3 regions of the Priestia sp. D51 genome follow, and region 3 is predicted to be linked to each of the others. Evidence: riboswitches for the same ligand, from Rfam matches in the RefSeq annotation. Region 3 holds a riboswitch; each other region holds the start of a gene.
What was found. Region 3 has a riboswitch for cobalamin ahead of ACNHOZ_RS09075 (cobyric acid synthase). Riboswitches for the same ligand answer to the same signal wherever they lie in the genome.
Positions count from the first base shown of each region.

Region 1 (7,443 bases), on a different contig from region 3:
TAATCACCTGAGATTTAGGAAAAACAATTGAACTTGTTTCTAGCGCTCTTTTTAAGTCACTGGAAATAACGAGCTCCGGCTCTAGAGAAAGCTCTTTTAATTCATTTTTCCCTTCTATACTTAAAGGCGGATCACTCCACCCTATATATTTTTTTTGTTGATTTTCAAGCGTCATGCCATGGCGAATACATGTGATAACCAAAGGATTATCCATAAAAACGTTTCTCCTCCTTCAATGGTTGCACCTATAACATCTCCTGTTACGCCACCAAACTGCGAACGATAAAACCGTATCCAGAGCCATAAAAAACCGGCAAAGAAAAAGATAATGAATTTATTGTCTATAAAAACAATGAAAATAGCAACTAAGAATAGGCTCATGACGATAAATGCATAAATAGACCATTTGGTGACTCCTTTTTGAAAATAAGCAGCAAGCCCCGTATCTTTAGCGGGCTTATCTCTCATGACTAAGAAAGCGGCTCCGATTCTTGGAAGTGTAAAGACGGTTATACATGCCCAAACCGATAAAGAAGAAAGAGACGTTAATTCATAGATTGCACTAAAGCGCAGCAGAAGCAGAACAATAAGAGAAAGAATAGCAAAAGACCCAACGTGCGGATCGCTTAAAATCTGCAGTTTCTTTTCCTTTGACTGATGGGAAAAATACGCATCACTTACATCCATCCACCCGTCTACATGAAGACCACCCGTTAAAACAAGCGGCAAAAGCAAAACTAAAATACTGCTAACAATAGCAGTGATAGGTGAATAGTGAAGCAGCTGTAAAAAGCTATAAAACATTAAACCTAGTAATATGCCAATCCAAGGCAGGACAAAAAGTGAGCGTGCCGTTCTTTTTTCAGTCCATTGAACGGTTTTAGCCAGTGGTAAGATCGTAAAAAACTGAAGAGAGATTCGTAGTATGGCTATCCATTCTTTCATTTGCTTACACATTCCTTTCCTTTTTTAAAACGGGAAAGTCCCGCTTCTACACAAATAGCCACATCTGCTTTTTCTACAATATACTGATGTAATTTCCCTAACATATGCATATAGCTATATGTCGGCTCCTCTAACACGCCCGCTTCAAACAGTTCATTAGATACTAGCACGACCGTCTGAGACTGCGCAAACAGCTTATCGAGCGCTTCTATCATCTGACGAAAAACCTCTTGTTTACCTTCTTTTGTTTGCCACCTTTTTTCGGTTAAAAAAAGCTCATTGGCAAGCCAGTTTGTGACACAGTCCAAGAGTATAGTATCATCACTTCGAAGGTTTGGAAGAATTTGTTGTAAATCTACAGACTGCTCGATCGTTGCCCAAGGCGTGTTCGCCGCTTGACGTTCTGTTTGATGAAGCTGGATACGTTTTTGCATTTCACTATCTGTTTGCCGGCTTGTGGCAATATAAACAGCGCGCTTTGTACAAAAAGTTTGAACCATATTCTCCGCTGCACGTGATTTGCCGCTTCGAACCCCTCCGCTAATAAAGATGATCATATTTCATCGAGTCCTTGTTTGATTACGTTAAGTAAATAGTCATTTTCTTCTTTCGTTTTCACAGCCAAACGGATATAGCGTCCATTTAAAAATGGGAAGTTTTCGGTATGCCGAGCTACCACACCGCGGCTTGCTAAATAGATAAGCCAATCGCGCGTTTTAATAGAAGACGGAACGCTGCAAAGATAATAGTTTGTTTGAGACGGAGAAACCAAAAGCCCCCATTCTTCTAATTGACTCAAGATCCGTTTTCGTTCTTGTTTAATATAATGTACGGTTTTTTTCACAAAATCTTTTTCATCTACACATATCATCCCTACTTGCTGCGACAATCCGTTTACACTCCAAGGAGGTTGTTTTTTAGACATCTTGCTAATGATTTTTTCATTTGCCAAAATATAGCCAAGGCGAAGCCCCGCAATATTAAACATCTTTGTCATCGAACGCACAACAATGAGATGTTCATAGTTTAGAATAAGAGAATCAAATGAAGGCTGATGTTCGACAAAATCAATAAATGCTTCATCAATTATTAAGTATGTACCATGATGAGCAGCAGCTTTTACTACTTTCATCCATTCCTCGTGACTATACATAACGCCCGTTGGATTATTTGGGTGACAAATCCATAGTACTTTTATATCCGGAAGAATACTCATAATCAACTCTATATCCCAGCTCCAGCCATTTTCTTCAGCTAAAGGAACGTATGTCACTTCACATCCATACGCTTTACTTGCCTGTTCGTATTCGACAAACGTCGGCTGTACAATCCCCGCTTTCTCTCCTGAAAATAAAGAAGCAATAAGGAAAAACGCTTCAGCGGCTCCATTTGTGGGCAGCACTTGAGCAGCGGAAACATGATGATGAGCTGCAAGTTTATTTTTTAGTTCTGTTACTTCAGGATCAGGGTAACTAAACGCAGCTTCCTTGAATTCGTTCCACTTTTCGTGAAGAACAAGGGGAGCCCCTAAAGGATTTGTGTTTACGCTAAAGTCTTTTAGATGCGACAAATTCTCGGCCCCTATTGCTTTTAAAAAGACATTGGGGTTAGCTCCATGTGTAGGTAATAGCACTAATAACTCCTCCTAACAAAAGATAGAATAACCACGTAGCATAGACCGTCCTTTTCATAATGAAAACAGCTTGTTCAATATGACCGGCTTGCAGGGGAATGAGTGGTTCGCCCATTTTTGCACGATTAGATTCTATGCCTTTATATGTATTAAGCCCGCCGAGTTGAATACCTAAAAGGGCAGCCACTGCACTTTCCCCGTATCCGCTATTTGGACTTGGATGCTTCTTAGCATCGCGCTTAATCAAACTCGTTACATGCCAAAGAGAATATTGGCTTTTTGCTACATTAACAGCGGTCATCACCACTGCAGTTAACCGACTTGGAATATAGTTTAATACGTCATCGGTTTTTGCACTAAAATAGCCGAACAGAAAGTAGCGGTCATTTTTATACCCAACCATTGAATCGCATGTGTTAATAGCTCGGTAAAAAAAGGCTAGGGCTCCTCCTCCTATAAATGCATAAAAAAGCGGAGCTGTAATACCATCACTTGTATTTTCAGCCACGGTCTCTACCGTCGCTCTGGCAATTTCTCCTTCTGATAAACGATCCGTATCTCGTCCCACAATCATGCTTACTTCATATCTAGCTTTCTCCATATCTCCTAGCTGAAGCGGCTTTTGCACCTTATAAGCAGCTTCGCTTAAGGAACGAGTGGATATAGTAGTCGCAATCATTACCCCCTCTACTAAAACACCTAGTATAAAATGAACTCCGTACAAAGCATGAAGGAATAAAAAAGGAATAACTCCTGCGAGCACCACCATACTTATCACAAGAAGCAATCCTTTGAATCGTTTTCCTGCGCCTTTATTTAATCTGGAATCCATCCAATAAATCCACTTGCCAAACCAGCGAACGGGATGCGGCCAATTTTCTGGGTCGCCTATGATTCGGTCAATGAGTAGAGCAATCGTCATGGCTGTCAGGTGTGCAATCATCGCTTGTGCAATACTCATTTCTTCACCTCTTTTCCTTAAGTGCCTGCTCTAAGCTTATTTTTACCAGCTTGGCTACCGCTTGACCTAAAGCGGTCATAGAGCCTGCATATTCATATAATGGTCCTTGCTGAGACGCTGCAACTGAGATACTGTCCGTAGATGTTCCCGTAGCAATCGTCTTTGTAGCTGGATCTATGACACCCAGCTGTGACAGCGTTTTTGTTTTGGCTTCTGTAGCGGCAATAAAAAGCTGTAAAAACGCTGCATCCGTAAGCGTGCCTTCCACGAAAAAAAACATATTAATTGTACCGGGAGAGGAATAAAATGGAACAGCTTCGTCAGCTGTAATATCTACTGCGTTTCCTACTCCAGCCGTTATCACGGAAGCTACTCTTACTCCGTAGCCTTCGTAACAGTAAACCGCTCTTTCTTTTAACCAAACCGCTGTCATCAACCCTACGATTTGCTCATGGCGCACATTTTCTTTCATCAAATATTGCTCATACTCTAAAGAAGGAGTATCTGAATAATAGTCTTTATGAACAAATCGATTGTAAAAGGTGTCCGTTTCCATGATGCCTGTTCCTAAAACGCCTGAGCTGTATGTTTTATAAGAAGTCTCGGTTTTCATGATTAAAAGCTCAGGCCGTTCTTCAATTTTAAGATGTGAAAAGGGACCAATCCCCTTTTCAATTCGAACTGGAATATGGTCCCTCTTTTTATTTATTGTACACCTCAGGGTATACTGCTTTTGCTAAGTCCTCTAAGCCATCTACAATACGAGGTCCTAAGCGGTTGATTTTGTTTTGATCAACCTTTTCGATGTTCCCCTCTTTTACAGCAGTCATGCTGCTCCAAGCGGGACGCTTCATAATCTCATTTTTGTCTGCATCATACGTTGCGATAATAACGTCAGGGTTTAACTTAACAACTTGCTCTTCAGAAAACTTAACCCAACCCTTTTCACTAGCCGCTACGTTATCAGCACCGATCATAGTAAGCATTTCGTTCATGAACGTACCTTTTCCTGTTGTATAAATCTCAGGAGCTCCCGATACCTCTATCCATACTTTTTTACGATCTTCTTTTGAAATCGTTTTTGCTTTTTTCTCAATTGAAGCTACTTTTTCTTTCATGTCTTTAATTGTTTGATTAGCTTCTTTTGTTTTACCCGTTAATTTACCAATTTGCGTAATAGAATCATAAACCGTATCAAACGTTGTTGAATCTTTTACAACAAATACCGGAATACCCGCACTTTCAATTTGTTTAAATACTTCATCTGAAACGCCCATACTTGAAGCGTGTGCCAGCACTAAATCAGGATTTAAAGCAATAACTTTTTCTGCATTAACGTTCATATCTCCCACCTGCGCTTTTTTCTTTACGCTTTTAGGATAATCATCGTTGCTTGTGACACCGACTAATTCTTTCTCAAGGCCAAGGGCATATACAATCTCCGTATTACTTGGCATTAATGAAACAATTTTCTTAGGCTGTTTTTTCAACGTAATTTCTTTATCACGCGCGTCTTTTACCTTCACTGGAAATGCAGCTTGTGACGTTTGTTCTGTATCTTGCTTCGTTTTTTTATCACTGTTGCTTTGGCTGCCTGCACCGCATGCAGCAAGTACGATGACTAACAGCGCAATAATGGAATACGAAAGCCATTTTTTCATCTAAATACTCCCCCTATATATTGTTCATTGTGAATACGAAACCTCCACGTTAAAGAAAAAGCAAATGATCATGCAAAAAGCAGCGCTATCCCGTTTTTTCCGCTTTGACTATGTATACTGCTCGGCAGCAGCTTCAAAACAAAAAAGCTTTACTTTCAATTGAAAGCAAAGCAGGTAACGTCAAGATAAGCAGGAAAAGAATCCGTTCACTATACTTGATATGTATGTTCATTACCCTGCTTCACCCTTCCTCGAAGGTTTCACAGCTAACAATAAGGCAGGTCTCCTGACTTACGCACAAAGCGCTTACAGTGGCGGGACCGCGCTGGTTTTTCACCAGACTTCCCTTTTCACTCAATCTTTAAATTGAGACCTTATTGCTTTACGATTATTCACTTGTCCTAGTATACCCCACTCATCGAAAAATGGAAATAGCCATTCTCACAAAAAAAGCTGCGAGAATGCTCTCGCAGCTTAGGGAATTAAAGAGTTGCTAAAAATTCACGGACCGCTTCAGGCGTTTTAGCATTTGCACTGTGCAGGTGCGCAATTTTTTCACCGTTTTTATATACAAGAAGAGAGGGAATACCCATTACATTGTTTTCAGCAGAAAGTTCTTCAAACTCATCCTTGTCAATTTTAAACCATGCTTTATCTGTATTTTCGTCAACGATTTCATCAATAAACATATCCAAACGTTTGCAATCAGGACACCACGTTGTCGTAAAAATCCCAACGCTTAGTGTTTCATTCTTAATTTGTTCGCGAAATTGTTTTTCTTCCGTAAATTGTTTCATTGTGTTACCTCCAGCGTCTATTCGTTCCTTCCTACAACTCTATAGTAAGAAGTCTGACTTCATTATAAACGATTTTTTTATCGTTGTGCTAATGTTTCAGCTTATTTAGACCATAACGGTTTTAGACGTAAAAAAATGCTAGCTTAAAAAAGCTAACATTTCGAAATTGTAGAATGTTGTGTCTATTATCAGCTGAACCACTTAGGCGGCATGTTTCGGTTCCAATAAATTTTCCCTAAATCATAATGCTTTTGAAAATTATCTGCGGCCGCATGATAGTGAAAATTAAACCAGTATCCATCTTTTGGAGGATTTTCACGCCGTACATGAAACCGTATTAAGTCCTGACCGGTTTCCCGGTCATATACATGGAAAATCTTTTCACCGTAGCCAGCAGCAGGGTGCTCGCTTATCTCGAGATTCTGAATTGACTGTTCACGTTCAGTGCCAATGTCGGTCAGCACTTCTTCAATTTTAGGTAACACTGCTTGACGAAATTCATCTTCAATGACAGGACCAATTTTTGTTCCGAATTTTTCCACTGACTGTTTTTCAGCTGATTCCATTGCATACGTAACAAATGATGAAACGTCTTCATATTTTGGTTCTTCATATGGCAAATGAATATCTTCTATAACAGCTGTGACAGGAGTTGTTTCTCTTACATACCCTGCTTTATGTTGCTTGTCCGCTTTTGCATCATCAACGTATAAATATTCTGGTGGAGTGACAAGCCCAAATGTAAATACTGTAATAAATACAATTAGCATTCTTTTTATCCATCTAGGCATTCGTATCTTTCCTTTCTCATCTTTTCCCATATGGTCTTTTCATATTGTAAAATTCATTATCATAACTCACTAGGTATTGTAACATACTTATTAATTTTTTACCTATATTTGCTTATTCATTTATGCTGTCTACGGGCATTTGACGACTTTTCAGTTACCACCTTCCTTCTTCTGTTTGAGGTTGTCACACCGAGCGGAAACCTATACAAGATATTCCTTTTTTGCTGGATGCTTAAACACAAAAGTATTTTTATGTTCAAAAATATATCATACTTTTATGAACTTTAGATGAAATTCATAAAAAAAACTTCCAAAACTTTTTAATTCCTAAAAGGTTTTGGAAGTCTTTTCAATGAGCGTAATTAATTTTACTTTTTTGGTTATTTTTGTATATAAATTGTCCCGTAATGAAATTTTGATGTTTTTCGTTTTTGCACAGTAAATCCATGCTCTTTAAAACGACTGCTTTTCCAATGATCTTTTAGCACGACCTTTTGTTTGGCTACTCTTTTTGCTTCTTGTATAGCCATTGGCGTCAGCGTGGTATACAGTGCTATTGCTTTAATACCATTAATTCCATTCGATTCCTCAATTTGTTCTTGAAACATCGGATCAAAGTAGACAACATCAAAAGAATTATCTTCACAACACGCCA
Region 1 covers NZ_JBLTIR010000004.1:410,015-417,457, forward strand. The annotation lists gene ACNHOZ_RS18840 (histidine phosphatase family protein) at 1-214, opposite strand, end outside; gene cobS (adenosylcobinamide-GDP ribazoletransferase) at 172-945, opposite strand; gene ACNHOZ_RS18850 (bifunctional adenosylcobinamide kinase/adenosylcobinamide-phosphate guanylyltransferase) at 942-1,502, opposite strand; gene cobD (threonine-phosphate decarboxylase CobD) at 1,499-2,578, opposite strand; gene cbiB (adenosylcobinamide-phosphate synthase CbiB) at 2,553-3,539, opposite strand; gene ACNHOZ_RS18865 (adenosylcobinamide amidohydrolase) at 3,544-4,152, opposite strand; gene ACNHOZ_RS18870 (ABC transporter substrate-binding protein) at 4,241-5,200, opposite strand; cobalamin riboswitch at 5,460-5,592, opposite strand; gene ACNHOZ_RS18875 (thioredoxin family protein) at 5,683-5,997, opposite strand; gene ACNHOZ_RS18880 (YpjP family protein) at 6,186-6,788, opposite strand; gene ACNHOZ_RS18885 (class I SAM-dependent methyltransferase) at 7,169-7,443, opposite strand, start outside.
Region 1: it holds a riboswitch for cobalamin, as region 3 does, so the genes downstream of both, ACNHOZ_RS18870 (ABC transporter substrate-binding protein) here and ACNHOZ_RS09075 (cobyric acid synthase) in region 3, are expected to answer to the same signal.

Region 2 (7,443 bases), 360 kb from region 3:
AGCCGTGTCTTCAGCTGGAGTTTCTAAATTTTCTCCTGATTCTTGTAATCTCGTTTTTAAAATTTCAAGGGCTTCTTCATGAACGCCAATGGGACGTCCGTACACGAAGTTTACGTGTGGATATTTTTCCTTAGCTTCATCTATAGCCGCCGGAATATGTATTTTTGAGTGGCCAGCTGGCAAGAGCATAATTGGAACTACAACTACATCTGTCGCTCCTTTTGCCACACATGTATCAATGCCTTGACTTACATTCGGACGTTCAAACTCTAGAAAACACGTTTCTACTAAAATAGATGGGTCCCAATCATGCTTCATAGTCGAGATAAACTCGCGAATTTGATCGTTCCCTTCAGGATCTCTACTTCCATGACCGACAAATAAAACTGATTTCATATAATGCCCTCCCATTTTTAATCTCCACACGGAGCTGGTTCTACTTTTATTTTTGGTGTTATATCTTGATAGTCGAATCCATAAACATTCTTCACACGCTTAAAGAATTTATGAAACCGCTCATTTGGATGACCTTTTTCTTTATATTCATGGACAATGTTCTCCACTATTTCAACAATGTCATCGGGCGCTATGCCTTCCGCCACAATTTGACCTGAATGGGCGTTTCGTCCAACCGTTTTAGCCCCTAAAAATAAGTCAAACGCACCTTTTCTGTAGACAATGCCGATATCTTCTTGAACAGCACCGTAACAGGCCATACCGCATCCATTAATACCAAGCTTCAGCTCTTTTGGCATGTCCATTCCACCGAGACGCTTTTGTAATTGTTCCGTATGCGGGATGGCGTCACTTTTTTCTCCATCACAAAAATCACACGCTTTAATTGTAAACACGTCTCCGACTGGAGATAGTAAAAAGGAAGCTGATTGGAGCTTTTTAATAATCACATCTGGCTGAGCCGTTGGAATTTGCAGTTTGATTTGATGGTCAGGCGTATACTCCATCGTACCTTTTTCACCAACAACTTCTGCTAGTGTTGTCATTTGAACGGGCGTAAACTTCTTATTCGCAAGCCCTGGACTAACTGCCACTTCAAAAATAGACTCAATTGGCTGGTGTACGACCGGTGAAGTAGTTTCACCTAAAATTGCTTGAAGCGCTTCTTCTGCCAGAGCTCGTGAAGCTACTTTTTCTTCTTTTGTATTCTGAACATCTTCAATAGCTGAAGCCGTTTGCTTTACAGTCTCCTCTTGATCAAGAGCCCATGGTTCTGCTTCTTTTCGAAGCCGCTGATGCGGTCTTAGCGGCTGCTCTGTTTGGTTGAGGGTATATTTCCGCTGATACCCGCGCGGTGTAATCATTAAGTCATCGTAAAAGAACGTAGATGAATTTCCGACAACAACGGTAGTCAGCATGCCTATTTCATGATTTAACATGTCTTTTAAATTGGTCATTACCACTTCTTCACGGTCACGATAAGCGCTTTTCACAAGACCAACAGGCGTATCGGGGGAACGGTATTTTAATAAAATCCTTTGCGCTTCCACAATTTGTCTTGTGCGTCTTCCGCTTTTCGGATTATAAAAAGCTACTACAAAATCCGCTTGTGCAGCTGCTTCGATTCGTTTTTCGATTAACTCCCAAGGCGTAAGGTGGTCACTTAAACTAATCGTACAGGCATCATGCATCACGGGCGCCCCAAGGAGGGATGCGCATGAATTAATAGCCGAAATGCCAGGAATCACTTCCAGCTCTACGCCCGTTTCTTTTTTCCATCCTTTTTCAATCAACACTTCATACACAAGGCCGGCCATTCCGTATACTCCTGCATCTCCGCTTGAAATGACCGCCACGGTTTTTCCCGCTTCAGCTTGCTTTACGGCTTCTTGTGCACGGCTTACTTCTTCGGTCATTCCTGTACTAATAATTTGCTGATTCGTTAATAGTCCCTGAATTAATTCCACATAGGTTTTATAACCAATGATCATATCACTTTCTTGAATGGCTTCTCTTGCTCGCTGTGTAATATGTTCAAAGCTTCCTGGGCCGAATCCAATAACTAACAGTTTACCTTTCATGCTAGCTCCTCCTTTATGCGTTACTTTTTACTTTGTCAATTCCTTCTATGGAGTCACTCTTTTCCGGAGAAACAAAACCGTTTTGATCATATTCATAAATAAGTGATTCCTTTATACTGCAGCCTCCTGCTAAATGTTCTTCAACAATTCGATGAGCTACGTTTTCAGTGACCTGCTTGTACCAATCTCCTGAAGGGTACACGATAGCTACAGGAGCATCTTTGCATCTTCCGTTACAGCGCGTACGGGTTGTGTGAACCGCTTCATCTAGATTCAGTTCAGTCACTTTATTTCGAATAGCTTGCGTGGCTTCTTCTCCACCTTTTCTCATACAGCTGCTTCCATTACAAATCAATACGTGATGTTTTGTTCCATTTAAGTTCCACGTCGTCACACTTATTCGCTCCTTTACTAAAAAAACGCCTCTATCAATGATAGAGGCGCAGAAAAATTCAAACTAAGTTTTTGCACTTCCACCTATATCCCGTAGGGTAAGCTTCGCATTAGAAAAAGGCTGGTTTCCTGACTTCGATTCATCACTTGATTGCGCCTTCCCGAATACAGTGGCATATGCAATCAGCTCCTCTTCACAGTGGCGGGTACCGCGCTGGCTTCACACCAGACTTCCCATTTAACGCAATGTGAACATTGCGCACCTTTTTTGCACGATATGTAGTTTTGTGCTACGAGAAAAACCCGCTTCGCTAATATGCGAGCGGGTAAAACGTCAGAATAAAAGTGTACACGAATGCCACTTTAAGCCAACGTTTCCCTTCCCGCTCCCCGGAGAAATAGAAACTTCACAATAAAGACAGGTCTCCTGACTTGTGTATCATTCTACTTGAGAACCTTCCCGTGATTTTTCCACAGTGGTTATACTCGTTCGTCCACACTTACAGTTGCGGGGGCAGTACTGGTCTTTCACCAGTTTCCCTATTAAGCCTTCTTGGCATCTTCACTGTTGCTGTTTGATATATATGAACCTTTTAAACTATCAGAATAATAGAAGTAACTACCATATCATAGCGTACATTTTTTTTTATTTCAACTCTATTCTTTTCGTAAGATACAAGAAGCTATAAAAAAACAAGAGCATAAAGTCAGCTCTTGTTTTTTCATTATATAGCTACTAATGTTAAATGAGGATCATTATAATACACGACTTCTGAAAGAACTTTACAGCCATTTGTTTTGGCAAAAGCTTCTCTCGCCTGCGTTTCAGTTTCAAATTCAAACATTTTCATTTCTTTTCCAGCATATACCGTCAGTACCCACATGAAAAGATTCGCCTCCGATTATTGTAGTGATCGCTATATCCACATTATGACGAAACCATATCCTTTTGAAAACCCATTCTACAAAACTTGTCACAAGAAACTTTTAAAAATTTAAAAACATTTTAACTTCTGTAAATGAACAAAATGTACAAAAGGTTTAAGCCGTATTATACCTCTTTAAAAAAGGTGCTTTTTTTACCAACTGTTGCTTCACCAGTAAAAAAATATATAGTATTTATTAAAAAAAGAAGCCGGACAGCCCGCTTCTTTTTTAGGAAAGGAAAGTACAGACATCACTGTCCCGTCCTGCTCTTTGTTTTGCATAAAAATACACTAATTAAATATTCCTTTCTTAAAGCAGAACCATGTTCGATTGCACATAGTGGTAAAGAAGCTTGTACGTATGGTTCAATGAATCTTGATGCGTTCTCTCAAACGCATGAGAAGAATCAATTCCTGGACCAATTAAGCCGTGTACGATGTCATGCCCGGCACGAATAGCAGCAGAAGCATCTGATCCGTAAAACGGATAAATATCTAATTTGTACTGAATATCATGCTGCTTAGCTAGCTCCACCAAATGCTTTCTCAAACCGTAATGATATGGGCCGCTTGAATCTTTTACACAAATAGACACGGTGTATTCATCAGTAGATTGTCCATCTCCCATGGCACCCATATCAACCGCTAAGTATTCTACCGTTTGAGGCGTAATATTCGAATTTCCTCCGTATCCAATTTCTTCATTATTTGAAATAAGAAAGTGCGTAGTGTATGGCAGTTCGATCTGCTCTTCTTGAATTGTTTTCATGAGCTGAAGCAATAAAGCTACGCTTGCTTTATCATCGAGATGACGAGATTTAATAAAACCGCTTTTTGTTATTTCTACACGAGGATCAAACGAAACAAAGTCGCCGACTTCAATTCCAAGACTGCGAACATCTTCTGCGCTATGTACTTTTTCATCCAATCGAATTTCTATATTATCTTGATTTCGCTCAGCTTTACCTGCATCTTTATACACATGAACAGATGTTTGATGCATAAGGATGGTCCCTGTAAATACTTCTCCTGCTGACGTTTCGATTTCACAATATTCTCCTTCGATGGAATTGTAGCGGAACCCTCCAATCAAGTCGATTTTCAGACGTCCACTCGGTTTGATTTCTTTTACCATAGCACCTAATGTATCGACATGAGCCGTCAGCATGCGGTGATGATCCGTATCTTTACCGGGAATAGTAGCGACTAAGCCTCCTTTTCGATTGCGATACGTTTGAATATTTAGCTCTTTTACATAGTCTTCGACAAATGAAATCACCTTTTCTGTATTTCCAGAAGGACTGGGAATCGAAACAAGCTTTTTAATTAACTGAACAGTTTCCGTCATTATGACACTTCCTTTGTCTCTCATTTCTTTTATTTTACCATATGTTTCAAAAAAGATAACAGGCAGCTCCAAACAAAAAAGCCAGGCAGCTGCCCGGCTTTTTTATTTTAAGCTATGTTTGATTTCTTTAATTCATTTGTGTAATTTAATGATTTTTGCTTATCAAATTCGCCTTCAGACTTGGACATTACAATTGCAGCTAAAGCATTTCCTACTACGTTAACTGTGGTACGCATCATATCAAGAATGCGGTCAATTCCTGCAATAAATGCCATGCCTTCAAGAGGGAAGCCCATAGATTCAAGCGTAGCAAGTACAACTACAAACGATGCCCCTGGTACACCAGCCATCCCTTTTGAGGTTAACATTAGCACAAGAAGGAGCTGAATTTGATCCATAATGGAAAGGTCAATGCCGTACATTTGAGCAATAAACAGCGATGCCAGCGCCTGATAAATGGTTGAACCATCTAAATTAAACGTGTAGCCTGTTGGAATAACAAACGATGTAACCGATTTAGAACAACCGAAGTCTTCCATCTTTTTGATAAGAGATGGTAAAACGGCTTCTGAACTTGCTGTTGTAAAAGCAAGAAGCAGCTCGTCTTTTAACACTTTTATGAGCGTAAACATGCTTGTTCCAGCCATTTTAGCAATAATTCCAAGAACCACAAGCACAAAGAAAATCATGGTGAAGTAAACGGCGAACACTAATTTCCCTAATGGAATAAGTGATCCGACACCAAACTTTATAATATTAACACCAATAAGTGCAAATACACCTACTGGAGCAAATTTCATCACCAAATTAGTTACCCAAAACATTGCATCCAAGACGCCTTCAAAAAAGGCTAAAACAGGTTTTCCTCTCTGTCCAATCGAAGCTACGCCTACACCAAACAGTACGGAAAATAAAATGATTGGTAAAAGATCGCCTTCTGCTACCGACTGAAAGACGTTTGTCGGAACAATATGAAGAAGCTCCTGAGCAATCCCTGTACTTTCAGACGTTTTTGCCGTTGCCTCATATTGAGAAATATCGCTTTTTGCAATATGTCCCATATCAACCCCTGCACCAGGGTGGAATAAGTTAGCGGCAATAATCCCCACTACAATCGCAATGGTTGTAACAATTTCAAAATAAAGAATTGTTTTTCCGCCAAGCTTACCTAATTTTTTGATATCGCCTACTCCTGCGACCGCTACGATTAATGCTGAAATCACGATCGGTACGACAATCATCTTAATTAAATGAATAAATATGTCTCCAATTGGCTGTAAAATAGAAATGGCCGTATCGCTTCCGTAAAAGATAGCACCTACAGCTACGCCTAAGATCAGTCCAATTAGAATCTGAGTTGCTAGACCTAACCTTTTCACTTTCTTGCTCCTTTCGCACAGTTGACTTTCACCCATCGAGCATATGCGGTTCAACGAACCGTGTATAAATATACATCCTTACAGCACCTTATGTAAACAGTTCTTTACTAATAAGGATGTAAGGCCGCACATGCAAATTTTTAAAAGCCACGGTTCTGTTTTATCATATCAAATAATTGTTGTACACTGAGATTTTTTTGCTAAGTATTTTTCTATTTTTGCTATTTCAGCGAATAAATAAAAAAAATAAAATTTTATATTGAAATATGCATTTTAGGTTAGTATAATACGATACATGTTTATTTTTATTATTCGAATATAAAATTCTGAAAATTTTAATTATTCAACACGATAATAAAAAGCATTTATAATTTTGGAGGTTTTAATGTGTCAAACAAAGTTCCTTTTTCATTTATAGTGGTTATTGGCTTTATGCTTTTTGCCCTATTCTTCGGCGCAGGTAATTTAATTTTCCCTGCGATGTTAGGTCAGTCTGCTGGAAGCAATATTTGGTCAGCAAATGCTGGATTTTTAGTAACGGGTGTAGGTCTGCCTCTGCTAGGCGTTCTCGCGTTTGGTTTTTCCGGAAAAGAGGATCTGCAGTCTTTAGCTAGTCGTGTACACCCAGCTTTCGGTATTATCTTTACTACGATTTTATACTTGGCAATCGGACCGCTTTTTGCAATGCCAAGAACGGGAAGTGTTTCGTTTGAAATTGGCGTTAAGCCTTTTTTATCAGAAAATTCAGGTCACCTTCCCCTTATCATTTTCACGGTAATTTTCTTTACGATTACGTGCTTTTTTTCGCTAAATCCTGCGAAAATTGTCGATTTAGTAGGAAAAGTTTTAACACCTATTAAATTAACGTTTATTGGAATATTGGTAGTTGTAGCCGTTGTGAACCCAATTGGAAAGTTCGAAGCACCAAGCGAAGCTTATACAACACACGCCTTCTTTAAAGGCTTCCAAGAAGGCTACTTAACAATGGATACACTAGCATCATTTGTTTTTGGAATTATTATTATTAATGCAATTAAAGAAAAAGGAGCAAAGACCAACCGACAAATCATCACAATTTGTGCAAAAGCTACGGCTATCGCTGCCGTTATTTTGGCTCTTATTTATAGTGCATTGTCTTATATGGGTGCTTCAAGCGTATCAGAGCTTGGACGTCTTGATAACGGAGGTACGGTTTTGGCTGAAGTATCAAATTACTACTTTGGCTCTTACGGAGGAATTCTTTTAGGTCTGATGATTACCGTTGCTTGTTTAACAACAAGTGTAGGCCTTGTAACATCTTGTTCATCTTTCTTCCATAAGTTGTTTCCAAGGGTTTCTTATAAGTTGATTGCTGTCATTTT
Region 2 covers NZ_JBLTIR010000002.1:121,627-129,069, forward strand. The annotation lists gene ACNHOZ_RS07295 (sirohydrochlorin chelatase) at 1-396, opposite strand, end outside; gene cobJ (precorrin-3B C(17)-methyltransferase) at 414-2,036, opposite strand; gene ACNHOZ_RS07305 ((2Fe-2S) ferredoxin domain-containing protein) at 2,050-2,430, opposite strand; cobalamin riboswitch at 2,532-2,711, opposite strand; cobalamin riboswitch at 2,830-3,008, opposite strand; gene ACNHOZ_RS07310 (hypothetical protein) at 3,155-3,313, opposite strand; gene ACNHOZ_RS07315 (M42 family metallopeptidase) at 3,666-4,703, opposite strand; gene ACNHOZ_RS07320 (cation:dicarboxylate symporter family transporter) at 4,811-6,082, opposite strand; gene brnQ (branched-chain amino acid transport system II carrier protein) at 6,470-7,443, shown strand, end outside.
Region 2: it holds a riboswitch for cobalamin, as region 3 does, so the genes downstream of both, ACNHOZ_RS07305 ((2Fe-2S) ferredoxin domain-containing protein) here and ACNHOZ_RS09075 (cobyric acid synthase) in region 3, are expected to answer to the same signal.

Region 3 (7,443 bases):
TTTTACTTGGCACATTACAAGGAGGTGTGTAAATATGTTTCCATTTGGAAAGTCTCCGTTTAAAGGAATGATGGAAAATATCCCAAAAGGAATGGCATCTAAAGACATGAATAAATATATTCAGCAAATGATTTCTTCTACGATGTCCCATTCTTTTCCGGATTTTATGCAAGGAAATGAATTCTTTAAGCAGGCCCAAGACATGATGAAAGAACAGCAGGATGTGGGAAATGAAGGTCATGGACAACAGCTAAGAAGATTTGATTCAAACGTCATTAATACATTAGACGAATGCATTGTTCAGTTAAAAATTCCTAACCGCGATATTGTATCAAGCATTAAAGTCTATCATACTCCATACGTGTGTACGATTGAAGGAATAGATGGAGAAGAATCCTTCAAAGAAGAAATTCAGCTTCCTTGTTCGGTTCGCAAAAAAGGTACACGCGCCGTATATCGTTCCGGGGTGTTGGAAATCCGGATGCCTAAACATGTTAATATTCCTATGTCTCAAATAGACGTCCACGATTTAGATTAAAGTGGACGTTTTTTTCTGTTTTCATGCATACATATAAAATAGAAAGCGGCAAAAGGCCTTGTTTTATTTTTTTAAAGAAGGTGACAAATATGAATGATGGAAAGTTTAAAAAGTGGGCAGAAACGTTACAAGAAGAAAACCATACAAAATTTTGGGAAAAGATTTTTGACGATGATCCTGAAGAAAAGAATGATACGGAAGCAGATGCTTCTCCTCAAATTGTAAATGAGTATCGAGATTATCCTTTAATTGATGTATACGAATGGGCAAATCAACTGTTAGTTGTGATTGAAATACCCGGTGCTAAACGAACAGACGTCGAATTGACCATGCATGAAAATACTTTACACATATCCGGTTCATCTCTTTTAACGATGAAGGATGCAAATGTTCTTCACAAAGAAAGACGTGAAGGAACGTTTCAACGATCAATCATCCTTCCACCTGCTGTAGGGGAAGCGCCGTGTCACGCATCATTTAAAGATGGTCTATTGCACGTGAAATTTGATTTGTAATTTATTGTGCAGAACTATACGTAGCATGAAAGGCAGGGAATTTCATGTTTTCTAAGTGGTTTAAACAATCGCCTAAAATTGAAACAGTCCGCAAAATAAATCCGTCTTCCCTTCCAACCAAAAAAAAAGTAAGTCCCATAGACCAAAGCTCTAATCAAAAGCGGAAAGAATTACCCGAAAAGATGAAAACTAAAAAACAGTCTAATCTAAAGAAACCCCCTCAGCAGCCAAAGAAGTTGCCGAGCCAAACGGAGCCTAAGACATCTGATGAAGTTGAATTCACAAAACCTGTTCATTCGTCAGATTCAGCGCTGAATCTGCAGGGAATTATTGATCAAGTGACGCGTTTAACCGACGCGATTCCTAAAATAGAAGAGCTTCATCAGCAATTACATGAATCAGCTCATCTTATTCAATCATTGTCTCAACTGCACGAGCAAACAGCTCATTTACTTTCGACTATGCAGTCAGCTCCTAATTTCGAAGACATTCAAAATCAGCTCTCTGCGTTAAAGGAAGAATCGTCCAATACAGCTTTATATGAGATGGTGAAAACTCTTGACAAAAAGATTGATGAAGTAACTCAGCCAAAGCAGTCCATTGTTGTTGAAAAAATTATGGTGGAAAAAGTATTGTTAGACAAAATTGACCTTAGTAATAATTTTGGCCAGCTAGGAATTAAAGATTTGACCGGCCACTTAAACATTGGTACAACTTACAGCGCTGACTCTGATCAAGTGGATGAAGAAGTCAAAGACTTATTCTCTGTTAAGCTAAAAGAAAAAAAGATTGATGAACATACAACTGAGACAACGATGAGTTCAGGAGGTGAAACAGAAAAGCCTGATCACTCCGAAGAATAAAAAATGACCGCTACTGCTTATTTAAAGCAATTGTCGGTCATTTTTGTTTCCATAAATAGTTGTAATTCTTTCTGTAGGCGTTCCATTAAGAACGCTGAAATTTCTTCTTGATTTTCTTCTTTATGATGAGATGATGCTACAACAATACGGCCTGTTTTTCCTAAGAAAGCCCGGTATTCAATTACCTTCATCGCAGCATGAAGTAAGTTCGCGTCCGAAAGCGGTGTATTTGTTAGTAGAACAATATTCATTTCATTCTCTTTTTGTCCATGTGTCAGTACAGTCAGCCACGAGTAACCTTTATCGTCTTTTAAGCGAACTTCATGACTAGATAAAGACGCAGATTTCCACGCCGTGTTAGAACTGCTTTGCTGTTGAACAATTTCTTGACACCAGTCTAGACCTGTTTCATTGGAACCCAGTGAAAGAGTTCTCAAAGGACGAGCAAAGGATAAACATAGCTTGCCCGGTTCCTTTTGCAACTGATACAACTCATGGAAGTCCGTCTCTGGATATTGATACGGCGGCACAAAAGCAATTTGCCGCTTGTTCACAGCGGGATGGTGAAATACATGCAAATCAACGCCATATACTCTTTTTAACGTAGCTGCATCCTGAAAAATGGCATCCATCCCTGTTTCTTCTACTCTTCCATCTTTCAATAATACGGCATTATCTGCAAACAGCGAGGCAATGTTGAGATCATGCAAAATGGCCAGAACCGTCAAGCTCATTTCCTGCTGTAACGTTTTTAACAGCTGAAGCAGTTCCATCGTATGTTTTACATCTAAGTGATTCGTTGGTTCATCAAGAAGTAAGTAGTCAGGTTCTTGCGCCAGTGCTTTAGCAAGTAAAACCCGCTGTTTTTCTCCACCGCTCAGCGATTGAAAGGTATGATTTCGATAGTGCCAGACGTTTGTTAATTTCATCACGCTTTCTACCACTTCTTCATCCTGTGCTGATACAGTGCTAAACAAACCTTTTGCCTGATAAGGATAACGTCCCAGTGAAACAATTTCTTGAACCGTAAATTCTAATCCAATTTGATTTTCTTGCGTCATGACTGCAACTTTTTGCGCCAGTTGTTTTGGTGAATAAGCCTTCACTGACTTCCCTTCTACCTTTACTTCTCCTGATTGAGTGGTTAATACATTCATAATTAAGCGAATAAGCGTTGTTTTTCCGCTTCCATTTGGTCCTAGTAAAGCAACAAAAGAACCTTTGTCTACGGTGAACGTGATGTCACGAACGGTCGGTTTCTGTTTATCGTATCCTCCCGTCACATTATATAGTTCAATCATGATATTCCTCTTTTCCGCATACGTTCTTTTACAAGCAGCAGCGTAAAAATTGGCGAACCAATTAAGGCGGTTACGACTCCAATCGGCAGTTCACGAGGTTCTAATATCGTTCTTGCTAATAAATCGGCTAAAACCAAATAACTTCCTCCGATTAAAATAGAAAGCGGCAGTACATGCTTATGATTAGCTCCCGCTACGAGACGCACTACGTGGGGAATAACTAAGCCAACAAATCCAATTGCCCCAGATACTGATACCGCAGCCCCGGTTAATACGGATGCACCTATTAAAATCATTCTTTTTTTCTTCTTTACGTCTATCCCCATAAATTGAGCGGATTGATCGCCAAATGCTAAGCCGTTCAGCTCTTTCACATGTAACAGCAGCATAATCGTACCGACTAAAAAGAACGGCCCTAAAATTTGAATATGCGACCATCCTCTCATTGATACGCTTCCCATTAGCCAATATAAAACCTGCCTTACATCTTCTTCAGGAGAAAGAGCTACAATTAATGAAATAAGCGCGCTCATAAAGGATGATAAAATAATCCCCGCTAAGATGATAGTTTCATTGGCCAAATTGCCGCTTGCGAGTTTCGTAATACCAAAAACTAAAAGAAGAGTAATAAAACCAGATACGATGCCGACTACAGGCAGCGTGAAGATAGACAAACCAAAAATACTCCAGTGAAAATAAATTGCCATGACAGAGCCAAGGGTTGCACCTGAGGAAACTCCGATCGTGTAAGGATCTGCAAGAGAGTTTCTTAATAGCCCTTGAAAGGCAGCTCCTGCTATTGAAAGCGAAGCTCCTACTAAAAATGCCACCAGTACTCTTGGAAAACGAATTTGCCAAATGATTAAATCCATGTTTTCCGGACCGTGATATAAGGATAGTCCGGTAAGGTGGCCAATAATAATTTTGATTGTATCTCCTACGGTTAACGAAACTGTACCAATAAATACTCCCATAATCACCGAAGTACATACAATAAATAAACTGACTATGTATAAAATAGATGCTTTGTTTAAAAAAATACGTTTAAAAATCAATACTTTCAGCTCCTCTAGGAAACGAGGCGTGATGTTTTACATTACATTAACCATTCATTTTCCTGTCCATAAACCATGTTTCCATCCTACATAGTATTGGAAACAATCATCTTTTATTTGTTACGAGTGCTAGACTGTTGAACTAGGCAACGTAGAATAGCGTACTAAAGTTCTCGGTGAAAAAACAAGCGAAAACCTCTACAAGCTACACTTTTTGTGCTTGCTCCGGGCTTTTATAGTTGTCTATTAAATGATACAGCTTTTCCATATCTACAGCTTCTCTCACATATGCTGCTGCTTTTGAAAAAGACTCCTCTTTTTGCAGGCGACTGTTGAATGTATCCGTAATAGGCGGCAATTTTTTATGTTTACGAATTTGATTAAGCAAAGCTCTGCGCAAAGCATCGTTATGAAACACATCATGAACATACGTGCCAATGATGTTGTCTTTAACCGTTCCTTCTTTTTGATCATCTACCACCGCAAAGGCTTCCGTTATGCTTTTAGAAACCGTCTTTCCCATATGAATTTCATAGCCTTCAATCGAAACCTTCTCACTCTCTAACTGAACATATCCAGAAACTCTTTCTGTTTTTTTGCTGGTTGTCATAACGGTTTCCACTGGAAGCAAACCCAGCCCTTTAATAGATTCAATCCGGGACTCTACTGCATCGGGGTCCGTAATTGTCTCGCCTAACATTTGATATCCCCCGCAGATGCCAATAACGTGAGCGTTCGTTGCGTTCAAGACTTGATTAATGGCTAGAGCCAGGCCGCTTTCTTGTAAAAACTGCGCATCTTCAATCGTATTTTTGCTTCCTGGTAAAACAATTAAATCAGGCGTACCTAGTTGTGATGGCTTGGTTACAAGTCTCACATGACAGTCTTCTTCTAAGCTTAGAGGATCAATGTCTGTAAAATTTGAGATGCGAGGATACGAGATAACCGCAATATCGATTTCTTTTAACGGATTCACAAGCGTTGAGTAATTTCTGAGTGATAGCGAATCTTCAGCGTCAATTTCCACGTCGTGCATATAAGGAATCACTCCTAGTACCGGAACTCCCGTGTATTCTTCAAACCACTTCAACCCCGGTTTTAAAAGCTCTAAGTCTCCTCGGAATTTATTGATTAACACTCCAATTACTCTAGGTTTATGTTCATCTGGAAGCAATTGAAGAGTACCCACCAGACTCGCAAAAACCCCTCCTTTATCAATGTCTCCTACTAACACAACAGGGGCTTGGGCTATCTTTGCTACGCGCATATTTACCAGTTCCCGATCGTTCAAATTCACTTCAGCAGGACTTCCAGCACCTTCAATCACAATTCGATCATAATGATTGGCAAGCTCTTTATAAGACTCCGTGATAACGTTCAAACCTTCATTAAAAAATTCTTGCCGATACTGAAAAGCAAACATATTACGAAGCGGCTTTCCATGAACGACAATTTGAGATTCATGATCACGAGTTGGTTTAATTAAAATAGGATTCATATTGGTTGTTGCTTCTACTCCAGCCGCTTCAGCTTGAATTCCTTGCGCTCTTCCAATTTCTTTTCCATCCATTGTAATGTATGAATTAAGCGCCATATTTTGCGATTTAAACGGTGCAGTTTGATAGCCGTCTTCTTTAAAAATACGGCAAAACGCTGTAGCAATCATGCTTTTTCCAGCGTCTGAGTGCGTTCCTTGAATCATAAGAGGTTTTCCTTTTTTCACTTTTTCCACTCCCTATCACATAAAAAAACCTTAACTGTAAAAGTCAAGGTTTGGTCATGCGCTCATTAACACATTGTCTTGACTTATTTCTCCCACCGAAAAATAAGGGGTTTTTAAAAGCAGGTCTCCTGGCTTATGCTTCATTTTACTTCTGCATCCTTCCTAGTTTGACTAGTGGGTCTTTGCAGGTTCATCCACATTTACAGTAGCGGGGGCTGCACCGGATTTACACCGATTTCCCTATTATCCTCCTTAGAGGCACTTTTAAAATCATTTATTCTTTATTGTAACGAATTTTATAACCATTCACAATAACGATTTTCTTCTATTATTATATATTACTGTGTTTATACTTATTTGGGTCTCGTATGCTATAATAACAATTATTTTCCAAACATCTTATGAAATAGCTAGGAAGGTGCTCGTAGTTGAAGAAAAAAATCATTTATATCTTTATTAGTTTGCTTGTTCTTTACATAGCAATCATGTCTTTTTGTATGTATCAAACCGCTCATCAGCCTGTTCCGCAAAAAGCAGATTATGTGCTCATTTTAGGTTCCAAAGTAGACGGAGATCAAATGTCTCCTAGTTTAAAAGAACGAGCAAAAACGGCTTTATCTTATTTAAAGACTCATAAACAAACAAAAGTTATCGTAACGGGTGGAAAAGGATCCGATGAAGAAATTTCTGAAGCAGAAGCAGCCTATCGTTTTCTACGAAAAGAAGGAATTAAAAAGAATCGAATGATAAAAGAGGATCAGTCAACTTCTACTTTTGAGAATTTCACTTTCACTAAAAAGAAAGTTGATATTCAACACAAAAAAGTCGTGCTTGTTAGCAGTGATTTTCATTTATTTCGCGCCTCTATTATTGCCAAGCGTCAAGGTTTTGACGTTTATCCTTTAGGTGCAAAGACACCAAATTCAATTAAACTTCAAGCCTACTTTCGTGAGTATGCTGCTATCTTAAAAACGTGGCTGTTTGATAAATAAATAGAGTACACCCCTATACAAACGAAAAACACGGCATGAATTCATGCCGTGTTTTTTATTAATCATCCGTATCGATAACTGCTTTTGGTAAACCCGTGTATTTCGCCCAGTAGAAAATACCGATTGAAACAAGAGCAATTAAAATTAAGTCAAGCGGGTTGCTTAGCACACCTTGTCCTCCACCAAATGAGCCTAGGTAAGAGATAACAAGCATAATAATATAATAAGCAACTAGCCACCAAGCAGATTTAAGCTGCTGTGCAAATTTTACAACGTCAGTTGGTACGTATTTCTTAAATGCTACGTAGATAACAACCATTAGAAGCTGTGATCCTAGAAGCCAAGAAATTGTCGTCCATCCTGACCAATATACGATGTATGAACAGAAGATAAATGACACGGGAGCAATAACGCTCATGCCTTTTAATTTGAAAGGCTTTTTAAGGTCTTTTGCAT
Region 3 covers NZ_JBLTIR010000002.1:479,262-486,704, forward strand. The annotation lists gene ACNHOZ_RS09050 (Hsp20/alpha crystallin family protein) at 35-538, shown strand; gene ACNHOZ_RS09055 (Hsp20/alpha crystallin family protein) at 628-1,053, shown strand; gene ACNHOZ_RS09060 (hypothetical protein) at 1,098-1,916, shown strand; gene ACNHOZ_RS09065 (ABC transporter ATP-binding protein) at 1,934-3,217, opposite strand; gene ACNHOZ_RS09070 (FecCD family ABC transporter permease) at 3,214-4,272, opposite strand; gene ACNHOZ_RS09075 (cobyric acid synthase) at 4,478-6,004, opposite strand; cobalamin riboswitch at 6,097-6,276, opposite strand; gene ACNHOZ_RS09080 (YdcF family protein) at 6,424-6,987, shown strand; gene ACNHOZ_RS09085 (APC family permease) at 7,046-7,443, opposite strand, start outside.